2 regions of the Pseudoalteromonas sp. SR45-1 genome follow, and region 1 is predicted to be linked to the other one. Evidence: predicted binding sites of a transcription regulator. Region 1 holds the regulator's gene; the other holds the start of a gene.
The links. Region 1 encodes ArgR, which controls arginine synthesis, uptake and breakdown. Its sites were predicted from a motif close to ANTGAATANNTATTCANT; they were not measured.
Positions count from the first base shown of each region.

Region 2: the regulator ArgR is predicted to act here: its motif matches at 2,684-2,701, upstream of argC (N-acetyl-gamma-glutamyl-phosphate reductase).

Region 1 covers NZ_JACJDR010000007.1:176,390-188,154, reverse strand. Annotated here, with positions in the region: gene folA (type 3 dihydrofolate reductase) at 1-23, opposite strand, end outside; gene cgtA (Obg family GTPase CgtA) at 97-1,254, opposite strand; gene rpmA (50S ribosomal protein L27) at 1,393-1,650, opposite strand; gene rplU (50S ribosomal protein L21) at 1,667-1,978, opposite strand; gene ispB (octaprenyl diphosphate synthase) at 2,401-3,372, shown strand; gene mdh (malate dehydrogenase) at 3,620-4,552, opposite strand; gene argR (transcriptional regulator ArgR) at 4,778-5,245, shown strand; gene H5089_RS09410 (Dyp-type peroxidase) at 5,253-6,152, opposite strand; gene H5089_RS09405 (ABC transporter ATP-binding protein) at 6,201-7,250, opposite strand; gene H5089_RS09400 (iron ABC transporter permease) at 7,251-8,882, opposite strand; gene H5089_RS09395 (Fe(3+) ABC transporter substrate-binding protein) at 8,882-9,886, opposite strand; gene H5089_RS09390 (hypothetical protein) at 10,823-11,338, shown strand; gene H5089_RS09385 (tRNA-uridine aminocarboxypropyltransferase) at 11,349-11,765, opposite strand, start outside.
Region 2 covers NZ_JACJDR010000002.1:282,030-293,794, reverse strand. Annotated here, with positions in the region: gene H5089_RS03760 (ornithine carbamoyltransferase) at 1-747, opposite strand, end outside; gene argB (acetylglutamate kinase) at 755-1,522, opposite strand; gene argC (N-acetyl-gamma-glutamyl-phosphate reductase) at 1,523-2,533, opposite strand; gene argE (acetylornithine deacetylase) at 2,758-3,906, shown strand; gene H5089_RS03740 (hypothetical protein) at 3,960-4,892, opposite strand; gene radA (DNA repair protein RadA) at 4,968-6,353, opposite strand; gene H5089_RS03730 (PilZ domain-containing protein) at 6,717-9,194, shown strand; gene serB (phosphoserine phosphatase SerB) at 9,215-10,243, opposite strand; gene H5089_RS03720 (AhpA/YtjB family protein) at 10,396-11,016, shown strand; gene H5089_RS03715 (TatD family hydrolase) at 10,983-11,750, opposite strand.

The DNA of each region.
Region 1 (11,765 bases):
GCTGCTATCATTGAAATTATCATAATAAACACCTAGTACTTTATTCTTAAACAAAGAAAAAGGAGCATAAGCTCCTTTTTAGTAAATTCTATTTAATTAACGCTCGTAGACAACTTCTACGTCGTAATCATCTTCATCCCAGTCATCCCAATCATCATCATTGCCCTTACCTTTAGTGGCTTTTTCATGATAGGTATCCCACTTAAATTCAACTTCTTCATCTTCCACTTGTACAAACTTCTCTTTAGGCATGCTATCAAGTAGTGTCATTATGTTGTGGATTAATGGTTGAGTGTTAAGTTTATTAATTGCTGAAATGTGATAGATATTTTCAGTTTCGCCCAGCTCTTCTGCAATCGATTCGCATAACGCTTTTGCTTCATCCTCTGGTAATAAATCTATTTTATTAAATACTAACCAGCGTGGCTTCTCAGCTAATTTAGGGCTGTATTGGTGCAGTTCGTTAATAATCGAAAACGCATTATCAACAGGGTTTGAACCATCTACCGGCATTACATCAATGATGTGTAATAACACACGACAACGCTCTAAATGTTTCAAAAAGCGAATACCTAGGCCTGCGCCATCAGATGCACCTTCAATTAGACCCGGAATATCGGCTATAACAAATGATTTATTTGCTTCAGGACGTACTACACCTAAATTAGGAATAAGCGTCGTGAATGGGTAATCAGCTACTTTTGGTCTTGCTGCAGATACACTGCGGATAAACGTAGATTTACCGGCATTTGGTAATCCAAGTAAACCAACATCAGCTAATAATAGTAACTCTAATTTTAAGTTACGTACTTCACCTGGTGTGCCTAATGTTTTTTGACGAGGTGCTCGGTTAGTACTTGATTTAAAACGCGCATTCCCCAAGCCGTGGAAACCACCTTTTGCAACCAAAATTCGTTGACCATGTTGCGTTAAATCGCCAAGTCCCTCTTGGGTATCAACATCCATGATGCGCGTGCCTACAGGCACCATAACAAACAAGTCATCAGCTTTTCGGCCTGTACAGTTACGGCTACGACCGTTAGTACCACGTTCAGCTCTATGGAAGCGCTCAAACTGATAATCAATTAAGGTATTTAAGTTTTCATCAGCTTGTAGATAAACACTACCACCGTCTCCACCGTCACCGCCGTCTGGTCCACCATCTGGAACATATTTTTCACGACGGAAAGACACGATGCCGCTGCCACCGTCTCCAGCTTCTGCGCGAATTTCTACTTCATCTACAAACTTCATGATTACTCACTTTAGGGATTGGCTTGTTTAATAACTCTATTATATACCCAAGCCAGCACAAATGCAGGCTTGGGTATATATTGGCTGACTACAAAACAAAAAACCCCGCAAAGGCGGGGTTTTTAACTACCTTACTGATTACTCAGTTACGATAGTTACGTATTTACGGTTTAAAGGACCTTTTTGTTCAAACTGAACTTTACCATCTGCTTTTGCGAAGATAGTGTGGTCTTTACCGATACCTACGTTAGTACCAGGGTGGAAACGAGTTCCACGCTGACGAACAATGATGCTACCCGCTAGAACTGATTCGCCACCAAAACGCTTAACACCTAGGCGTTTGCTTTCTGAATCGCGACCGTTACGAGTACTACCAGCTGCTTTTTTATGTGCCATTTCTAAGTACCTCTAATTAAGCGCTAATGCTAGTGATTTTAACTTCAGTGAACCATTGACGATGGCCCATTTGCTTACGAGAATGCTTACGGCGTCTAAATTTAACAACCTTAATCTTCTCACCGCGACCATGTGAAACAACCTCAGCTGTTATCTTGCCACCGTTTACGAACGGTACACCGATCTCGATTTTCTCACCATCAGCAACTAAAAGTACTGAATCAAATTCTACTGCCGCACCAGTTTCAACGTCTAATTTTTCAAGACGAATCGTTTGACCTTCAGTCACACGATGCTGTTTACCACCACTTTGGAAAACCGCGTACATAATTAACTCCGTCTGTGCACCCTCAAATCGGCGCAACTAAAATATTCTTCGATAGGGCGCGAAGTTTACGCTAACGCGAAATAACTAGCAAGCCTATTTTGTAATTAAAATGAATAAAAAGTAGCTGTTTTGAGAGCAATTCAATATTTACCCCATTTTATATTAATTGGCCCTTTTGCCAAGCGCTTTTTAACTCTTAGCCGAAATAAATTAATGTACTCAAATATGACCCTCACAGCTCAATATCTAAGCACACCATAAACTGTATATTGATTATCAATTAATCAGTTATCTTGGCTAATTCAGTCTAAATTAAGTACTTTAATAGTGTTTTTTCAATCAATCGTCACAAAATATCGAGCTAGTGCATTTTTTGTTGTACAATCTGCGCCGTTCACACATAAAAATTGGCTCGGAGATCAATGGATATAAAAGCTATCCAGGCGTTAATCGAAAGCGATATGAATGACGTCAATCAACTTATACATGCGCAAATGCGCTCAGATGTGGCGTTAGTTAATCAGCTTGGTTTATATATAGTTAGCAGTGGCGGCAAACGCGTTCGTCCAATGCTGGCTATTTTAGCAGCCAAAGCGCTCGGTTATCAGGGTAAAGATCACATAACACTTGCAACAATTGTTGAGTTTATCCATACAGCAACGCTATTGCATGATGATGTTGTAGATGAATCAAACTTACGACGTGGCACGCCTACAGCAAATGCTGAATTTGGTAATGCTGCTAGCGTATTGGTTGGTGACTTTATTTACACTCGCTCATTTCAGCTTATGGTTGGCCTTGGAAAAATGCAGATTATGCAAGTACTTGCCGATGCAACAAACATTATTGCTGAAGGTGAAGTATTGCAGCTGATGAACTGCAATGACCCAGATACGACTGAAGCCAGCTATATGCAGGTTATTTACTCTAAAACAGCTAAATTATTTGAAGCAGCTACAGGCCTTGCTGCCATTATCACAGAGCAAGACCAAGCGACACTTGATGCACTAAACCTATACGGTATGCATTTAGGTACTGCGTTTCAACTAGTAGATGACGTACTCGATTACAATGCAGATGCTGAGCAGCTAGGTAAAAACATTGGCGATGATTTAGCTGAAGGCAAACCAACCCTTCCGCTTATTTATGCTATGCAACATGGTAGCGAGCAGCAAACGCAGCTCATTCGTGATGCAATAGAGCACAGTAATGGTATGGAGCATTTAGAAGAAATTTTAACTGCACTAAAACAAACTAATGCGCTTGAGTTTACAATGCAAAAAGCAGAGCTTGAGGCCGAAAAAGCCATTGCCTGTTTAGACTTTTTAGCTGAGTCTGACTATAAGCAAGCACTTATAAGCCTTGCCCGTATTGCGGTTGACCGCGACCACTAGTTTTAACTAGTTACACAGTGTGACATTAATTCTGAGCAATAAAAAAGCCTGCAAATGCAGGCTTTTTTATATACCAATTTTATCAAAACATTAAGCATTCTTTCGGGCTAAATAACTCATTAGCTGCGTTAAATATTATTTATATAGAACAACTATACATCGTAATATTTGCCTTGCTAACGAGCTATTTATCCATCGTAATAACTGCTCATTTATTTAATGCAATTGGTATCGCTCAAACTGGCTATTACGCCATGAAATCAACACCTTCTTTGATGTCTTTTTTCAGAGTTTCAAGCATGTCATTTTTTGCTTTTGTTTCAAATGCGCTTAGTTCGCCGTAAGAAAGAATTTCTTCTACGCCGTTTTTACCTAAACGTACTGGATGTGCAAAGTACTCTGCATCGCCATTTTCAACAGCAACGTAAGCGTAATCTACAACTTCTTCACCTTGTAGGCCTTTAACTAAAGACATACAAAAACGAGCTGCAGCAGCACCCATAGATAGCGTAGCTGAACCACCGCCTGCTTTAGCATTTACAACTTCAGTACCCGCATTTTGGATACGTGGAGTAAGTGCAGCAACTTCTTCATCTGTGAAAGAAACACCTTCAACTTGAGAAAGTAGAGGCAGAATAGTTGTGCCTGAGTGACCACCAATTACTGGTACTTTTACAGTTGCTACGTCTACGCCTTTAAGTTCAGCAACAAATGCTTCTGAACGAATAACGTCAAGCGTAGTAATACCGAATACGCGCTTAGCGTCGTAAGTACCTGCTTTTTTGAATACTTCAGCAACAATTGGTACTGTGCCGTTTACTGGGTTAGTAATAATACCTACTAACGCTTTAGGGCAGCTGGCAACAATGCCTTCTGCTAAAGTTTTAATGATGCCAGCATTTACATTGAATAAATCAGCACGATCCATACCTGGTTTACGTGGCATACCCGCTGGGATAAGAACGATGTCAGAACCTTCAAGCGCTTTATTTAAATCGTCTGCGCCAAAGCCTGCAACTTTAACATCTGTTGGGATGTGAGAAAGGTCAACCGCAACACCTGGTACCACTGGTGCAACATCATAAAGTGATAATTCAGAGCCAGCTGGTAAGCCTGTTTTTAATAATAAAGACAACGCTTGGCCGATACCGCCTGCAGCACCTAATACAGCAACTTTCATTGGAATTCTCCGTAATTTGAGGTAGGAAACATTTGTGGCTCTTAAGATAATGAAATTAGCGACTAAAAACAAATTTATCCTGTCTATTTCAAGTATATTTTCGACCATAGTCGTAAACTTATGTGATTTAACGCATCAAACTGGCAAGTTAACTAAACAACTGCTGCATAATTATTCATTTTTGTGTAGAATTTGCGGCATAAATAACAAAAACGAATAAAGACTATGCAACCACAAGATAAACAAGAAGCACTGGTAAAAGCATTTAAATCACTATTAAAAGAAGAAAATTTTGGCTCTCAAGGCGAAATAGTTGATGCGTTGAAAGATCAAGGTTTTGACAATATAAGTCAGAGTAAAGTTTCACGCATGTTAAGTAAATTTGGCGCTGTACGCACACGCAATGCCAAACAAGAAATGGTTTACTGCTTACCTGCTGAAATGGGTGTACCTACGGCTAAAAGCCCATTACGCCAATTAGTAATCGACATTATGCACAACGAAATGATGATCATCATTCGTACCAGCCCAGGTGCTGCTCAGCTTATTGCACGTTTATTAGATTCATTAGGTAAAGCAGATGGCGTACTAGGAACTATTGCCGGCGATGACACTATTTTTATCGCTCCTGCTAAAATATCTGAAATAGATGTAACACTTGAACGTGTTCGCATTTTATTTGATACGGTTTAATAGCAAATTAAATTTGTTTTAAAAACCCTATTGAAGGTGCAAAGAAAGCAGAGCCCATATCGGCTTGAGTAAAATCAAGCCAGTGGTCGTAGCAATCCCCTTCCCCTAAACGACTATTAAGTACTTTTTCAAATGCGGTGCCCGTACAAGCGCATGTAATTGATAACATTCCCTGCTCATACACGTCGCCATAAGGCATGCTTTGATTTAATAGTAGCGGTTGTCCCTCTTCGTCTTTTAGCTCACTTCGCGAAGCATGGCTGGTTTCGATCGCTGGGGTAATTAGCGTGTTATCAAGACGCGTACGTCCCATTATTTGCTCTTGCTCACTCAATGATAAATGCTGCCACATAGTTAAATCATGTTTATAACGCTGAACATGAATATAACTCCCCTGATCTTCAAAGCTACCAGGGTTGCTGATTAAAGCCGTAGCGCGCTTTTTTCTTCCATGTGCGGTGTCGCCACCATAAATAAAACCGTTAAAATCACGACCATCTAAAAAGCGAAAATTCCGAATTTGCTCCACCAGCTCTACATCGGGGGCAAATAATTTTAAAATTTGCAGCGCAAATAAATGGTTAACATCTTCACGGTCAGAGCGAATTTGTACAAATAAATCACACGGTTGTACGCTCATTTGGTGATCGCTATGGGTTATATTGGGAAAGCTCTGTAATTCGCTTGGAATGTATTCAGGGAGGATATGCGGCCAGTATTGCGCACCAATAGCAACCATACAAGAGAGCATTGATTCTGAAAATTGATCGCTAAACTCTTCTTCTATAGCGCTTACTTGTTTTAACTTTGCGCGAAGTGATTCGTCTTGACCATCAAACACATTAAAAAATAAGTGCAAACCGTGTAAGTTTGCTTCAGCACAAATCCCTGATTGCGCTTGCGCCATTGTTATTCCTTAGTTTTACAGATAAAAACACAGCGAATAACAAATTAATTACGATTCGAAAAAATTCACCGTGTGAGGTTTTATTTTTATTATAACCTGATCATTATTTTCAAATGACTGGCCATATTGTGCAGCAACTTCAATTTCTTGTTCATCAATAACAAGCGAATAAACATACGCCGAACCAATAAAGCGACGACTTATGATTGTAGCTCGCTTGCTGAATTTGTCACTTTGGTTATCTGCCACTAATTCTATTTGATGAGGGCGCACATATATAAGCCCTGCACTTACATTATGCTTACTCTCAACATAAGATTCGACTAAACCAAATGGTGTTTTATATTCAGTTGCGGTTAACACTTCTGCGCTTAAGTATATGCCCTGACCCAGAAACTCTGCAACCTCCTTTGAACATGGAGCTGCAAAAAGCTGCTCAGGCGTGCCTTGTTGCTCAATTTTACCGCGATGCATAATGGCAAGTGTATCTGAAAACGCAAACGCCTCTTCTTTTGAGTGTGTAACAAATACAGCAGATACTTGAGTTGCCTTAATAATTCGACGTATATCGGCAATTAATTCAAAGCGTACTTGTGTGTCGATGTTTGAAAAGGGCTCATCAAGGAGTAATAAACTAGGTTTATAAGCTAATGCACGAGCGATAGCGACGCGTTGCTGTTGGCCACCCGATAACTGGTGTGGAAACCTGTCAGCACAGCCAATTAAATGTACAAGCTTAAGCATTTCATCAACGCGTTGCTGCTTTTGAGCTTTGCTCATATTACTAAGCCCAAATGCGATATTATTTGCCACCGTTAAATGCGGAAACAACGCATAGTCTTGAAACATCATGCCGATGTTACGATGCTCAGGTGAGACAAACGATTGCTCATCACTCACTAATTTACCGTCTATAAAAATAGACCCTTGCTTGGCTTCAATTAAACCTGCAATCGCTTTTAATGTGGTTGTTTTTCCGCATCCACTCGCCCCGAGTAGACAAACAATTTCATCTTTACCCACCGTTAAATCTAAATCGTGAATAACCTTTGTGCCGTTATAGTGATAGCTCACGCCTTGTAAAATTAAACTACTCATTTAACTACGCTGCTCCATAGAACGATTAATAAAATACAAAGGAATAAACCCAACAATAACAATAAATAAAGCCGATATTGAAGCAAGCTCTAATTGCTCGTCACTTACATACTGAAATACATGAGTAGCTAAGCTTTCAAAATTAAACGGTCTGAGCAATAGCGCAGCCGGCAACTCTTTCATACACTCAATAAATACCAATAAGGCAGCAGTGAGCAATCCTCTTCGCAGTAAAGGTAGATGCACTAAACGCAGCGTTTGCCCTTGGCTTTTACCCATTGATTGGCTTGCCATATCAAGTGATGGACTAATACGTAAAAAACTCGACTCAATTGCTCCGTGTGCAATGGCGTAAAACCTAACAATATAAGCAATAATAATAGTAAGAATGCTACCTGTAAGCAGTAAGCCAATATCTAAATTATACGGCTCGAGCGCTGTGTTAATGGTGTTCTCTAACAATGTAAGAGGTAACAAAACCGCAATAGCGAGTACAGTTCCTGGCAACGCATAACCTGTGCTTGCTAAACGCCCAGGAATAAGCGGATACGTTTGCTTTGCCACACGCTGATAAAAAACCACAAAAACACTCAATGTAATGGTTATAACACTTACAACCCCTGCCACTTTTAAACTTTGCCAAGCGTAACTAAAAAACTCTACATCCCATGCTTTATCAAAGTAGGTAATGGCGTAATTTATAAGTACTGCAATAGGAATTACAAAAGCGATAAGTAAAATAAAGCTACAAAATGCCGTTGCGAGCCAAGCAGACTTTCCTTTTAATACATAGAGCGATTCGCTATTTACACTTGATTGGCGCTCAAATACCGCTTGATTACGACGACTAAAACGCTCTGCCATTAATGCTAAAAATAACAGCAGTAACATCACACCCGATATTTTAGCGGCCGCTGTAAGTGAGTAATAACCAAACCACGTATCGTATACGGCGGTTGTTAATGTACTTACGGCAAAATAACTCACTGTTGCAAAGTCGGCCATGGTTTCCATACTAATAAGTGCAAGAGCCGCCACAATTGCCCCACGAGAGAGCACTAAACTAACTTTAAAAAAGCTTTGCCAAGGAGATAGCCCCATTAACTGGCTAGCTTGTACTAATTTGAATGACTGCTCGCGAAGGGCCGTTTTAAAAATTAAAAATAAATACGGGTAAAGCACCAAGGCAATCATAACGATGGCGCCGGGTAATGTACGTATATCAAAAAACCAATAGTCATTAGGCGATTGCCAGCCAAACCATTCTCTCAGCGCTATTTGCACCGGGCCCGCATAATCTAATAAATCAGTGTATACATAGGCAATAATATAGGTGGGCATAGCAAGGGGTAGCATAAGTGCCCATTCAAACTGTTTTTTACCCGGGAAACTACAGTAAGCCGTTAGCCACCCAAGTGGCAAAGCTATGGCGCAGCTAAGGACGCAAACACCTAAAACTAACAATACGGTATTGGTTATGTAATCCCAAAGCACGGTATCCCACAGGTGAGAAAACACCTCAGAGCTACCTTGTAGAGATTCAAAAAGAAGAAAAAACAACGGGGCCGATAGTATTAAGCCAGTCGACCACGCAAAGAGCTGCCATTTAGACAGCTTAAATTTATTAGTCATTAAAGATCGAACTTCACCTCATCAATTAGCTTAAGTGCTAACGGACGATATTTACTAATCTCATCAAGTGGCAAGCCGTCTTCTTTAAAGCTACCCCAAGAGGCAACCAAAGTTGATAATTCAACACCCGACTTAACTGGATACTCCATATTTAATGAGGCATACATGTTTTGTGCTTTGCTGTCGGTCATATACTCTATGAGCTTTAATGCATTTTCAGGGTTTTTAGCGTATTTGGTAATAACCGCACCCGATACATTTATATGTGAGCCACGATTAACTTGATTCGGAAAGTTAATATTTACGGCCTCTGCCCAACCTTTTTGTTCTTTATCTTCTAGCATTTTGCCAAGGTAGTAACTATTACCTAATGCCAAGTTACATAAACCTTCTTTAACAGCTTTAACTTGAGCACGATCGTTACCTTGAGGTTTACGTGCTAAATTAGCCTTCACACCTTCAAGCCACTCTTTAGTTTGCGCTTCACCATGGTGTGCAATCATAGAAGCTACTAAACCTAAATTATATGGATGTTTGCCTGAGCGCGTACAAATTTGTCCTTTGTATTTAGAGTCTGCTAAATCTTCATAAGTGAGCTTAGGTAACTCACCAACTCGCTCTTTTGATGAATACACATTACGCACTCGCTTAGTAAGCGCAACCCATTGGCCATCACCGTCACGAAAGGCGGCTGGAACATTATTATTTACACTGTCACTTTTTATAGTTTGTGTTAATTTTAAATCTTCTAATTGAATAAGCGCGCTAAAGTTAGAGGTTAATACTAAATCAGCTTTACTGTGCTTGCCTTCGCGTTTAACACGCTCAATTAGCCCTTTTTTAGCAAAAACAACATTGGTTTTTATGCCTGTTTGCTTTGTAAAGTCTTCTAAAATTGGCTGAATTAAAAACGGTTGACGAAAAGAGTAGATGTTAACAACATCGTTTGCAAAGACTGGTGCCGATGCAACTACCCCTAAAACAAGTGCAAATACTTTCTTCATTATTCCACCTAAATAACTGTTATTATCAACGAATTCTACCGTGCTCATTCTAAAAGTGCACACTTTAAATAAATGTAAATATGTAAATAACGCCCAAAAAGGAAATACGGTGTAAGAGATGTCTTACGGATGTGACAGCTAATGAGTAAAAAACAAGATAAAAAACAACCTAAAAACAGTTAAACACATGAATTATATGAGATTTATTTTTATTACTATTGCAAAAACACTAATTGAATGTAGTTTTATCTCTATTTTAGTTGCTCTATTGCACTATAATTTACGCATCAACCAAGCAATGACGCTTATTGAGTAAAAGGAAATGGACTGCTTACTCAACCAACCAATGATTAGGTTATCAGGACAACACGGATTTTAGGACAGGCTCAGGATGAGTATCACAACGCAATGTTGTAAAAAGGACAGCGTCAGGAAGATGCGAAAAGGATAACAACAAGGCTAAGTTGTTCAACAGGATGTTGAAGGAATAAATGGACAGGCCTTTAAGGCAACACAAGGGATTGGTTAAAACAAGGATACACTAGGAAGTGTAATTAAGGATTTGGTAATAGTATTTACCCTACAGGATGTTTAGGAATTAAAGGATACAGGCCCGGACGGTCTACATTACATAGAACTAAAAAGTAATATAGTAATAAACATGGATTAGTGAAAATTGGAGTTGATTAAGTTCAATTGCAGGATGCAGAAAATTAGAAGATTCCGCAAGCGCGCCTAGAGATAGAGCGCGCTTTTCTTTGCCTAAAATTTGGGTGAGTAAAGCACTGAGCAACTATCACTAATCTTTACTGAGTAATATCGCGTCACAGCAAATCAATGCTAAGACCTTAAAATACTTTATTAATATTTTAAATTTCGCTAAGTTTTTTATTAATTGCGCCGATAACTAAATAACGCAAGGATCATAAATACTCAATGGATATGAATTTTAAAACATCTCAAAGTAATACCTTTTTATGTAAAGTATCAGACGCAAGTACAGCAAAACCAATTGGTGTATTTAGTGCCCAAACCCCCAGCGAAAATCCCTATAAAGCTTTATTTAACCCCAAAGGTTATAACTTTTTAAATATGCCAATGAGTGAGTTTAAAAATATACTTAACGAAATTATTCAGTTAGAACGCGACATTCGTATTAGCAAGTGGGGTGAAGGTGCTCGACCTGATGAGTTTAGTTATCAACTTAATAGAATAGCAGACGCAATTGCAACGACTCAATTTAATGGCAAAATAGACATTAACTGCTACTTTTTAAAACGAGTTGAAGAAGCAAAAGAAATGATTGGTGAAGACTGTATCTCGTTTATTCAAGTGCATAATAGTATAAGTCAATTGTATAATACTGTTTTACAATTAACATCTGAAGAAGGCTTCAGAGCAATTCAAAATAAAGCACTTGCTCACTTAAAAAATCAACAAGCATTTGCTTAACTTCGTAAAATTAACCTTCTAGCGGTCGGCCTTTATTGCGCTTACCCAATAAATACGCATCACGAAACTTAATAAAATGCTGCTCTAATTTTGTCGATGCATCCATTTCGCCCGCAAGTGCTAATACCATAATAGCCACTTCAGCAGTGCCTAGTTGATGCGCATGAGGGGCTACACGTAATCGGTAATCAGATAGTTTATCAGCAGTAACAGAAAGTACAGGCAAGTTATCTAAATAAGGGCTTTTACGAATCATTTTCTTAGCTTCGCGCCACGTACCATCTAAGAATATAAATAGCGGCTTTTTATCTGATTCAATACTCACTTCTGTAATGGCTCTGCCCTCTTCTACATCTTCTGCGGGAAAGACGACCATAGGCTGATACTGCGAATCATTTATTAAAGCTAAAAGAGCGGGGTTAGGATC
Region 2 (11,765 bases), on a different contig from region 1:
CAATGCCTGATTTAATTGATAAGGCATATATTTTTCTTTAACTTGCTCAAGCGGTGTTGTATCACCCATTGATACCCATGTATCTGCATATACAACGTTTGCACCAACAGCCGCTTCAACACGGTCACTTACCATCACTGATGCGCCATTCATTGCCGCTATTTGCTCTGCCTTTTTAAGGATTTGCGAATCAGGCGAGCTGCCTTTTGGCGTTACAGCAACAAAATCAGTGCCAAGCGTTGCCGCTAAAAGCATTAATGAATGAGTTACATTGTTGCCCTCACCTAAGTAAGCCACTTTAAGCTCGCTCACATCGCCGTGAACTTCTTGAAGCGTTAAAAAATCAGCAAGCGCTTGGCATGGGTGGTATAAATCACACAAACTATTTACTACCGGTACTGATGCGTATTCACCTAATGTAGTTAATGTGCTGTGCTGATTTACGCGCGCAACAATACCATCGGCCCAAGTAGAAATATTAAGTGCGAAATCTTTAATTGATTCACGTGCACCCATAGCGCCATTTTGCTGATCTAAATAAACTGCATGGCCACCAAGGCGGTTAATACCTATATCAAACGATAAGCGAGTACGTAAACTTTGTTTTTCAAACAATGTTACGATTGATTTTCCCGCTAATACATTGCTGTATTTTTCTGGTTTTGCTTTTATATCTTGCGCTAACTTTAATAAATTAAGTGCGCCTTCTTGGTCTAACTCTAAACCCGTTAAAAAATTCTCAAACATAATAAACCTATGGTGTAATCTTAGTTCCGACATGCTCGCCTTGTAGCAGAGCAGTTAAATTTTCTGGCTTTTGCCAGCTGGAAATATACACACCGCGTCGTAAATGTTGGGCAGCGTGAAGGCTGGTCTTAACTTTGACCTCCATCCCGCCCACAATTACTCCATTTGTAATTAAAGTATCAATGTGTTTTGTGTCAAGTTGATGTAACGGCTGTTTATTTTCATCAAGCACTGCTTCAACATCCGTCATAAAAATAAGCTCGGCATTTAAGTTACTAGCAATAGCCGCTGCAGCTTCATCTGCATTTACGTTGTACCAAAGCCCTTGCTCATCAAAGCCTATAGAGCTAACAATGGGTAGGCGACCGATTTTAAGTAAATCATTAACAATAGAATCGTCGTTGCTTTTACATTTACCCACCAAGCAAAGCGCTTTTAGCTTTTGAGTGGCAGTAACACCTGCCTCAAAAAGACTTAAGCCGACAGGCTTGTGCCCAGCACTAATAGCTTGAGTCATTAATTGTTTATTAGCGCAACCTGCAAGCGCACCCACTATATAAGGCATTTGCTCTGTTGGGCTAATACGTAATCCTTGGTGTTTAGCACTGGCAAAACCCGCTTGTTTTAACCATGTATCAACTAAAGCGCCACCGCCATGTACAATCACAAACTCATCATTTGTTTGCTCATTTAATACATCAAACAACGCTTTTGCTGCATTTTCTGTATTAAGTACTGCACCACCTAGTTTAATTACCCACGTTTTTTTACTCATTTAAAACGCTCCTTTTAAACCAGTGGTATGATCTAAATTCATAGAAATATTAATACACTGCAAAGCTTGTCCAGCAGCGCCTTTTAATAAGTTATCAATAGCAGACATCACAATTAACTGCGTTCCTTGTTGCTGCCAGCCAATATCAACAAATGGCTGCTTAGCTACACCTTTAATTGAAGGTACTTTATCGCCTAATAAACGAATTAATGGCTCGCTCGAAAGTACTTGATAAGCCGATGCAACGTTTTCCTTGGTAACGCCTGGCTTAAGCTGTACATAAATAGTTTCTAAAATACCGCGCGGAAAATTACCTAGATGCGGTGTAAACAACACTTTGTGGCCAAGGTGTTGTTCAATTTCAGGGCCGTGGCGATGGTTAAACAAACCATAAGGTGCAAGCGACACTTCACAAAAATGCGTTCCTACACTGGCTTTACGCCCTGCGCCTGTAACGCCCGAAACCGCATTAATAATAATACTTTCGCTGCTTAATAAGCCTGCTTGCTTAAGCGGTTTTAGCGCATTAAGCGCTGCTGTTGGGTAACAGCCTGCAACAGCAATTAGCTTTGCATTAGCGATAGCATCATGGTTCCACTCAGCTAGACCGTAAGCCGCTTCATTTAAAAGCTCTGGATGTTGATGCTCAAAACCATAGTAAGTAACGTAGTCGTCATTGCTTGCTAAACGATAGCCACCAGATAAATCAAATACCTTTTTACCCATAGCTAAAAATTGCGGCGCTAGATCAACACTTACTTTGTGATCGGTACATAAGCATACGTAATCAGCATCACTTTGAATGTCATCAAAAGCTGATACGCTAAGAGGAAGTAAAGGGCAGTCTAGTAAGCCAAGGTGCTCTGGGTATAAATCACTTAGCAATTTATTTTTATCTAAGCTACCCTCAGATACATAACAGCCTGTTAAAGTTAAGTTTGGATGCTTAGCAACTAAACTTGCTAACTCTGCGCCGCTGTATCCGCTTGCGCCAATAATCACTACATTCATTTGTTACTCGTTATCTTAAAATTAATTACTACTTATCTATAATGTTCGCTTAAACTAGCTTAGACGCTAATTAAGTCTTTTTTATTAATGAATTTTGATTATCGTCGCATTATTTTCATGGCGTTACTTTTAATATATTTATGCTTAAAAAGTGAATTGATATTCATCATAAATACTTTTATATTGTTATGCAATTAAATTGAATAATAATTTTGGATTTTTTTATGCCTTTGCCTTCGTTTATTTTCATGTACCAACAATTGATTGCAGCCCCTTCTATTAGTGCTATTGAAGACAACCTGTGTATGAGCAATAAAAACGTAATTGAACTCCTAGCCAGTTGGTGCGAAACAATCGGTTTTACGTGTGAAATTATAGAATTAGAAGGAGGTAAAGGGCGCTATAATTTATTAGCAAAACGCGGAGAAGGTGATGGCGGATTAATGCTAGCTGGTCATACCGACACAGTGCCTTTTGATGACAGTCGTTGGAATCATAATCCATTTAAACTTACCGAACTCGATAACAAATTGTATGGGCTAGGAAGTATTGATATGAAAGGCTTTTTTGCTTTTGTATTACAAGCGATTAGTGAACTTGATGAAAAGCAGCAAACTCAGCCTATTTTAATCCTTGCCACCGCCGACGAAGAAACAACGATGGCTGGTGCACAACAAATATGTAAGCACCCGAATTTAAAACCTGCGCGTTGTATAATAGGCGAACCTACTGATATGACGCCAGTATTTATGCACAAAGGCCATATGAGTACAGCAATAAGAGTGGTTGGTCGCTCTGGGCATAGCTCCGATCCCGAACGTGGTCTTAACGCCATTGAAGTAATGCATAAAGTGATTACAAAATTGATGATCTTAAAAGAACAATTAAAGCATAAGTATTCAATAAACCACTTCGAAATCCCTTATCCAACATTAAACTTAGGTAATATTCATGGCGGCGATAACGCGAATAGAATTTGTGGTTGCTGTGAAATGCATATAGATATGCGCCCATTACCAGGTTTAAGTGTACAAGAACTACAAGCATTAGTACTCGATGCAACGAAAGAGATAAATCAGCAATACCCAAATGCGGTGAGCGTTATTGATTTACATGAACCAATACCGGCATTTAGTGGGAGCACCGACAGTGCTTTAGTAAAAATGGCTGAAAAAATAGCGGGGCAAAAAGCGGTCGCAGTAAATTACTGCACTGAAGCGCCGTTTATCCAGCAACTCGGTTGTGAAACGATTGTAATGGGCCCAGGCTCAATTAACCAAGCACACCAGCCTGATGAATTTTTAGCGATGGAAAAAATAAAACCATCACAACAAATAATCACTGATCTTATAAAAGCAAATTGCTTTAGCTAATAAGATTACAATAAAGGCGCCAATTGGCGCCTTTATTAATACAGAACTAAGGCCTAATCACCTTTAACTTCTAAGTTAATAAACTTAACTAGCTCTTCAGGTTGCCCTACTAGCATCATAACTTGTTGGTTAATTTCCATCATAGTTTTACCTTCAGGTAGCTTTGCAGACACACTGAATGAATTTAAACCTTTCGCAAAGCTAGTTAAAGCCTCTGCAATATCTTCAGTTACAGGAGCTTGTTGTAACTGTTGCTCTAGCGTCATTTCCATTTGCTCAAGCGTCATACCTTGCTTTTCAAGCTCGCTTGAGAGTAAATCTTTTAATTTACCCTGGTTATTTAAGGCAAAGCTAACATTACGCGGCTCTAATTTACTCATTGCTTGCATAACAAGTGTTTGCTGCTGTAATTCTTGCTCATACGTCAGCGGTTGATCACCCGCTTCTTGCTGCGCCTTGCTAATAGCCAATGAAGCATCCATTAACGCTTTTGAATTAGCTAAACCCATATCCATATTAAAACTAACAATGTCTTTTGCATCAAGCTTAACTACTACATCACTATTGCCAGACTCTTCATCGTAATCAAGTGATGAATGTAAGTCGTAACTTGCCGACGCTAACATTTCGTTTGTATCAGCTGGTAATTTTGATACGAAGCTTTTATCAAACTGAAAGCTTTTTACATCAAATGATGTATGTGGTGATATTTTATCCGGCTCGTAGCCAGTTATTTCAATGCTTTGAATATTAGCAACATTGTCACCTTCAGGGCTTATTACTTCCATGTTTGTTATTTCTACACTCTTTGAAATAACACTTGCCGATAAACCAGCGTATTTAAATGTAGCGCCAGTTTGCTCGCTTACTAAAGCAAGTTGCTTATCTACTTCTGCACGCACTTCTTGAGTTGCTACGTAGTTTGCGTAACTAACACCACCCACGCCTGCGGCCACAAGAGCTGCAACTATAACTAATTTTTTCATGTCATTTCCTTATTTAATTCTTTCTATAAAGTGTCTCAACTTAAGAGTAACACTGAAGAACATCACCGATAAGTGTTAATTAATCAAACTAAGTAACTCATGTACGGTTTTTACAGGGGTAATTTTAGCGCCTAGCCCTTCCATCGATTTATGGTAATTGCGAAATGGAATATATATTTCTGTAAAACCATGTTGTGCAGCCTCTTTAACACGCGGTACACCACTGTCTATTGGGCGTACATCGCCGTTTAAGCTAAGTTCTCCCATAATACACGTGGTACGAGGTACAACAAATTCGTTTAAACTGCTAAGTAACGCGGTTACTAATGCTAAATCGATGCAGGTTTCTGTCTCATCAATTCTTAAACCACCCACAATATTAAAAAACGTATCGTGAAATATTTTAGTTTTAGTATGCTTACGTAATATACCGGTCAGCATTTTTATACGATTCATATTTAAACCAACACAAACACGCTGCGGAAATTCAGCTTCTGTTTCGGTAGTTAAACATTGAATCTCAAGCAATAAATTACGATTCCCTTTACGAATACAGGTAATAGTAGAGCCAGGTGAGTCGGTGGTTGAACCCGATAAAAATATTTCACTTGGATTATCAACGCTTAACATTCCACGTTCACACATTTTAAAAATGCCAACAGTATCAATATCACCAAAGCGGTTTTTATTTGCCCTAAGGGTTCGTATTTGCCCATCGTTGGTATCTATGTGTAAAAGCGCATCAACAATATGTACAAGTGTTTGAGGGCCTGCTATTTCGTTATTTTTATTTACGTGAGCAATAATGAACATGGTTACATCATTTTGCTTACAGTACTGAGTTAATGCTTGGGCGGCGCTTTTTACCTGCGAAGGCGAACCTGGGCTACCATTTGCCGTATCGGTTACAACAGCTTGAATAGAGTCAATAACAGCAAACTTAATTTTATTTTTCTCGAGCTCTTCGATGATGGTTTCAACGCTCGTTTCTGAAAGTAAATAAAGCTCGTCCGGGTTATAGTTTAACTTTAAACGATTTACCCTGTTTTTAAACTGCGATAAAGATTCTTCTGCCGTACAGTAAAGTGACGGCATCCGTTGTGACATTCTCGCCACTAGGTCAGATAGCAAAGTTGTCTTACCCGCCCCCGGATCGCCGGAAATTATATTAACAGAGCCAGTAGTCACCCCGCCGCTTAGTACGCGATCAAGCTCGCCGATTTCAGTTAGCTGCTTTTCAGCCTCTGATGTAGCAATATCATTGATTTTTTTAGAGCCACCACCAACACCACCAGCATAACCACCAACGTTTGCTCGTATTGATGCTTTTTTACTGTGCCCTGCTGAAGGCTTAAATTCCGCTAATGTGTTCCACGCACCGCAGCGACATTGACCCTGCCAACGTTGATAGTTCATGCCACATTCGGTACAAACAAATTCTACTTTTGCCGCTTTAGCCATTGATCACTTTACCTACTATTCTTTAATTAAAAAAATTCTTACTATTAAGCGCTTATTTTGCCATTTCAGGCATTTACTTAGCAACAAACTCTTGCCTGCTTAAAAATCTAGCGTCACAATCAATAAATACACATGGTGTTTCTTTTTAGCTATAATTTAGGGCATACTTTTTGCTTTGTAATAGTTTAAAGTAACTTGCCAATAAAATGGCAAATAACACATACATAACAAGAGCTAAACAGTAGTAACTCAAATAATTGTACCTATATTAATAACATAGCGCGATTTAACGTTTATTGAACTTCTAATAAATGGACTTAACAGTATACCTACTTTTTCAATTAGACGGTGATGGTTTTATAAATGGCTGATGACATAATGCTCAAACACGAAGACCTCGTGAATGAGTTAAAAACATATTTAGGCAACGCTAAATTTGATCTAATTTTCAAATCAAAAACCGCAGGGTTAACTAAACCTGAGCAATTTTTAATGAAAATGGAAATGTCGCGTTTATCTCAGCCAGTGGCACGTTTTGTTGATCTTCGCGGATTAGTGACAGGCCAAGTAAAACCATATGAGCATAACGGCAAGCAACACTTTATGGATGACACAGCCATTGAAGTGTTTGAAAAAGCGCTTAAACAACATGGTGAATACACCTTAGCTGTTTACGAAGCCGTAATGAATACAGAAAATAACCACCGCGTATTACAAAAACAAGCAGCCGAAAAATCAGAGTTACAAGAGTTAGAAAATAACTTAAACACTGAAGTAATTAAGTTTGCCTCTTATGAGAGCCGCCGTGAAGAACGGATGAATTACTCAATAAAAGTAACGATTGATTACAAAGATAAAAAGAACATTGCTGCTAGCACCTCAGATATATCTTTAAGCGGTTGTAAAGTTAAGCTTGCAACGCGCTACTCTATAAAAAAAGGCGAACTCATCGCAATGCGCTTAGTAGGCCTTGAGCAAGACTTTGAACTTGGCCTAAAAAACGGTATTCAATACGAAGTTGTTGCAGTAGAAAATATCTCTCGTGAATTTAATCACATCCGCTTAAAGCGCACTTATATAGAAAACAACGATGCCTTTAATGACTTTTTAGAAAGTTTTATTCATGGTAATAAGCGTCGTTATAAAGTAAATCTAGATAATACGCTCGATGCTGTAGTATCAAAGGGGTATGAGCAGTACTACATTCCTCGCGTAACGTCTTTATATGTGTTTTTAAGTAAAAAAGATGAGCAATATTACCCAAGCCTTAGCCTTACCACTGAAAATAATATTTTTATTCAGCGCTACTTTACCGATGAAAGAAAAATACCGTGTTTGTACAATATACTTAATCATCAGCGTATTACACAATTACTAACTCAAATTACCGCAGTAAAAGAAGATTACCTCTATACATTTACACATATATCATCAGGTAAAATTTATTACTACTCAGCGACGCGTACAGAGTTAAATAACAACCCTAAATTACGTGATCTATTTTTAGGTTTTGGTAGCCAAAAAGAGAGCTGGCAGTGCTTTAAAATACAAGTAATGCCAAGTCATCCAGATGATTCTTTTATACCGCTTTCACTACCTAATAGTGCCGGTGAAAATATAGAAAAATTAAATAAGCCGCCTTCACCTCGTGTAAAAGGCCTTATAAAAGATGTTAAGTATATTGTTGTACTTACAAATATTGGCAATAAAGCTGAACAAGCAAATTATAAACAACTTACTTTTGATAAAGCATTAGTAAATCAGCTTAAGCACTTTGGCCACGCAAAACACAAAACACCACCCTACTTAGATATTGTGCCACTTGAATACGTAAATTTACGCTCGCATAAGCGCTATCTTTATAAAACACCAGTTAGTGTCACTATTAATGATGAGGTATTTAACGGCTATACACGTGACTTTTCGGTAATGGGTTTGCAGTTAGAGTGCGAACAACCTGCCACATTTAAAAAAGGCGATATAGTACTTTTAGCATTCCCTGAACTTCAAAAAATAACTAAAAAGCATAAGCTTAGTGAACTAAAGTACGAAGTAATGGCCATCAGTAAGTCATTTACTACTATTAACCTAAAAGCAAATCGTATTGCTGATTTACCCCATGCTGGCGTGACCTTTTTCACTCAGCTAATAGAAGGTAATAAAGACAAACTTAAAGTATCTGAAGAAGCACCTAAAGTAGAAGGCTTATCTACCGCACTTAGAAATATGGTTACAAAAAGCGTTTGCCAATTTCCGCTATATTTACACAAAGAAGCTGCACACTTTAAAACCGGCGCAATTGGATATGGGTTATACGCCAGCCCTATGCACGTGATTTTGCAAAACTTTGGTTTATTAAGTAACAAAACTGACTTTTCGAGCATTCTGACCGAAGAGCAAATTATTAATGTAATAACACCAAATATTAAAGATCGCAGCCGCCAAGATGCACCGCTTGCTTTTACACTTGCTATTAACTTCGATCCTCGAAAAGGCAGTATTGAAGAGGCTATTGTTAGCCAATGCGCTTTAGGTGAAGACTACTCAAGCTTTTATAAACAAATTAGTAAAGGTATTACATCGCAACTTATATTCGTAATGCGTTTGTATATATCGCGCACAGGTCGCCCCGATACTGATTATCTTTCTAATGAGCTAAAATACGTAAGTCAGTACGCAATGCACAAAGCTAAAGATTTAGAAGAAGCCTTATGGGCCGTAGCTGGTGTAGGTGATGTAGTAGATATAACTGAAGAAGCGCTAAGCCATTTAGAACTAAAAAAAGAGCAAGTAGCACAAATGAGCCGCCGTAAGCTAATTTGGTTAAACCGCTTACGTTAAGCGGTTTAACTTAATTTATTTTAAAGTGTTGGTTGTTTTTCTAACGGAATAGCCAACATATACAACAATTGCAATAATGACCCATCACAAATAGCCGCCTGTGCTTGCTCAACCACTTTTGGCTTACCATGTACGGCCACACCTAGGCCTGCTTTTGCCATCATGACTAGATCATTTGCGCCATCTCCAATAGCTACAGTTTGTGCTTTTTTAAGCCCTAGCTTTTGCTGAAGCACCTCTAAAACGACCGCTTTTTGCTGCGCATCGACAATCGTACCCAGCACTTTACCTGTTAGCTTGTCGTTTTTAAATTCGAGCACATTAGCGTGCACTTCATCTAAATTAATCAGCTCTTGTACACGCTCTGCAAAAGGCACAAAACCACCTGAGGCAATCGCCAAATACCAGTTATGTTGCTTTAAAATTTGGCACAGCATTTTAATGCCAGGCATTAATGGTAATGTACTTTTCAGTTCTTCAATTAAGCTTTTTTCAATACCTTCAAGCTTAGCTACACGCTGATATAAACTCTCACTAAAATCAAGTTTACCCGCCATTGCAAGTGCAGTTACAGAGGCAACTTCATCGTATACGTTCGCAAGGCGTGCTATTTCGTCTATGCACTCAATAGTTATTGCAGTTGAGTCCATATCCATAACCAATAAACCTGGCTCATATAAATTAGGCGGCGTATCAACTTGCACTAATTGACAATCAAGCGTGTTTGAAAATTCTTGTAGTACTAACGGGTTTATAGTTTTATCTGCATTTTGCGCGTAAAAACACAGTGCTGGTGCAAGCCCTAAATCAGGTTGGTATTGGCATATAGCGGTGACTTTTTGGTTATGTGTCGCTAAAAAGTCAACAATACTGGCAATGTGTTTTTCCGCAAAATCACCCGCAAATGCGATGCTAAATAACCCTAATGCTTTGTTTGGAATATAATCGAGAGGTGTAGATACACCACCACTATAGCTAAACCATTTATTTAGAGTTAAGTGTTGTAATGGTTGCTCAGCAGCTTGCTGTGCCATGTTGATTTGCGACATGGGATCTCCGTGTTTATTTTTATTTTCCTGATAGTTGGCATCTCAAAACTGCTATTCTCAACACTAAATTCGCCATCAGGTGGGGTTTAAGGTTATAGTTAGTGTAGTTGTAACATCAAATCAAAATGCTGTCAGTAGCATAAACGGTGACTATGAAAAATAACCATATTAAAAACCCTATAAGCGCATCCCAAAGAAAGCGGCTCGTTCGCTTAATTCTTGCGGCTGGCTGTTTTGTATTACTAAGCTGGGTGGGTGTTAATAGTAGTTTTCAGAGTCACCAGTTACTTTACGATAGCGCCGACAGCACTGCAAAAAGCCTCACTCAATTTATGGCTTTAAATGTTAAAACGCCGCTTATAGAAAAGAATAAACCACAACTCAACGCCATTTGTAACGATATAAGTAAAGATGAGTTTGTGCTTTCTGCCACTATTTATGATCAACAGGGCATTTTAATTGCCAGTAGTGACAATTGGCAATCACACCATATTTATGGTCAGCTTCCGGACTCAACACCGGGTATTAGTAAACTAAAAACACCTTTTATGGAACCCGTGATAAGCGATGATGACCGCCCTATAGGCTTTGTGTCTGTTACTTATTTAACTCGCGCTGCAATATCCGACAGCCACAATCATTTTCATGACTTAGGTCGGCAGGTACTATTAATGCTAGTGATTGCTTGTATTTTTACGTGGCAGTTAGGCCGTGGATTAAAGCGCTGGCAGGTAAATCGTTATATGCAAAAAACATCTGAACAAGAATCATAAAGTTGCTTTGCAAGCGTCTCTTTTTCGCTGTGTGGCTTTAAATCACATAGTGCTTCAAACACATCAGGTATATGTAATGGCGTGTTAACCTTCCCTTGGTAGCCACTTAACGGCATTGAAGGTGAATCCGTTTCAAGCACTAAGTGCTCGGGCTCAATAGCGGCAATAACAGCACGGGTTTTAGCTGCACGTTGATAGGTAATAACACCGCCTACGCCAAGCTTAAAGCCCTGTTTGATATAATACTTCGCTTGTTGGATTGAACCTGAAAATGCATGAATCACTCCCCCATTTTTTGGCTTACAACGTTTAAACGCTTGCGCAATTAAATCATGGCTTTGCCTGTGATGTACAATGAGCGGTAAGCTTAGCTCATTAGAAAGCCCTATTTGCTGTTCAAATAAATAAGTTTGTTTAGAGAGGTTTTCAATGCTTCTATCAAGCCCACACTCACCAATGGCCACTAACTGATGCTTATTTGTAGTTGCAAACTCGAATAACGCTTCTATGTGCAATTCTTTATGCTGTTTTAAAAAATAAGGGTGCAGCCCTGCCGCTATTTTTATACTTGGATAGGTTGCTTTGAGCTCTATAAGAGTATGCGATTGAGCAAGCGTAATACCCGGTACAACAAACTGATTAACTCCCTTTGCGACGCACTCGCCTATGAGCGACTCACGACTTGAATCAAACTCACTAAAATCGAGGTGGCAATGAGAGTCAATAAATTGCACGGTTACTTACTCATC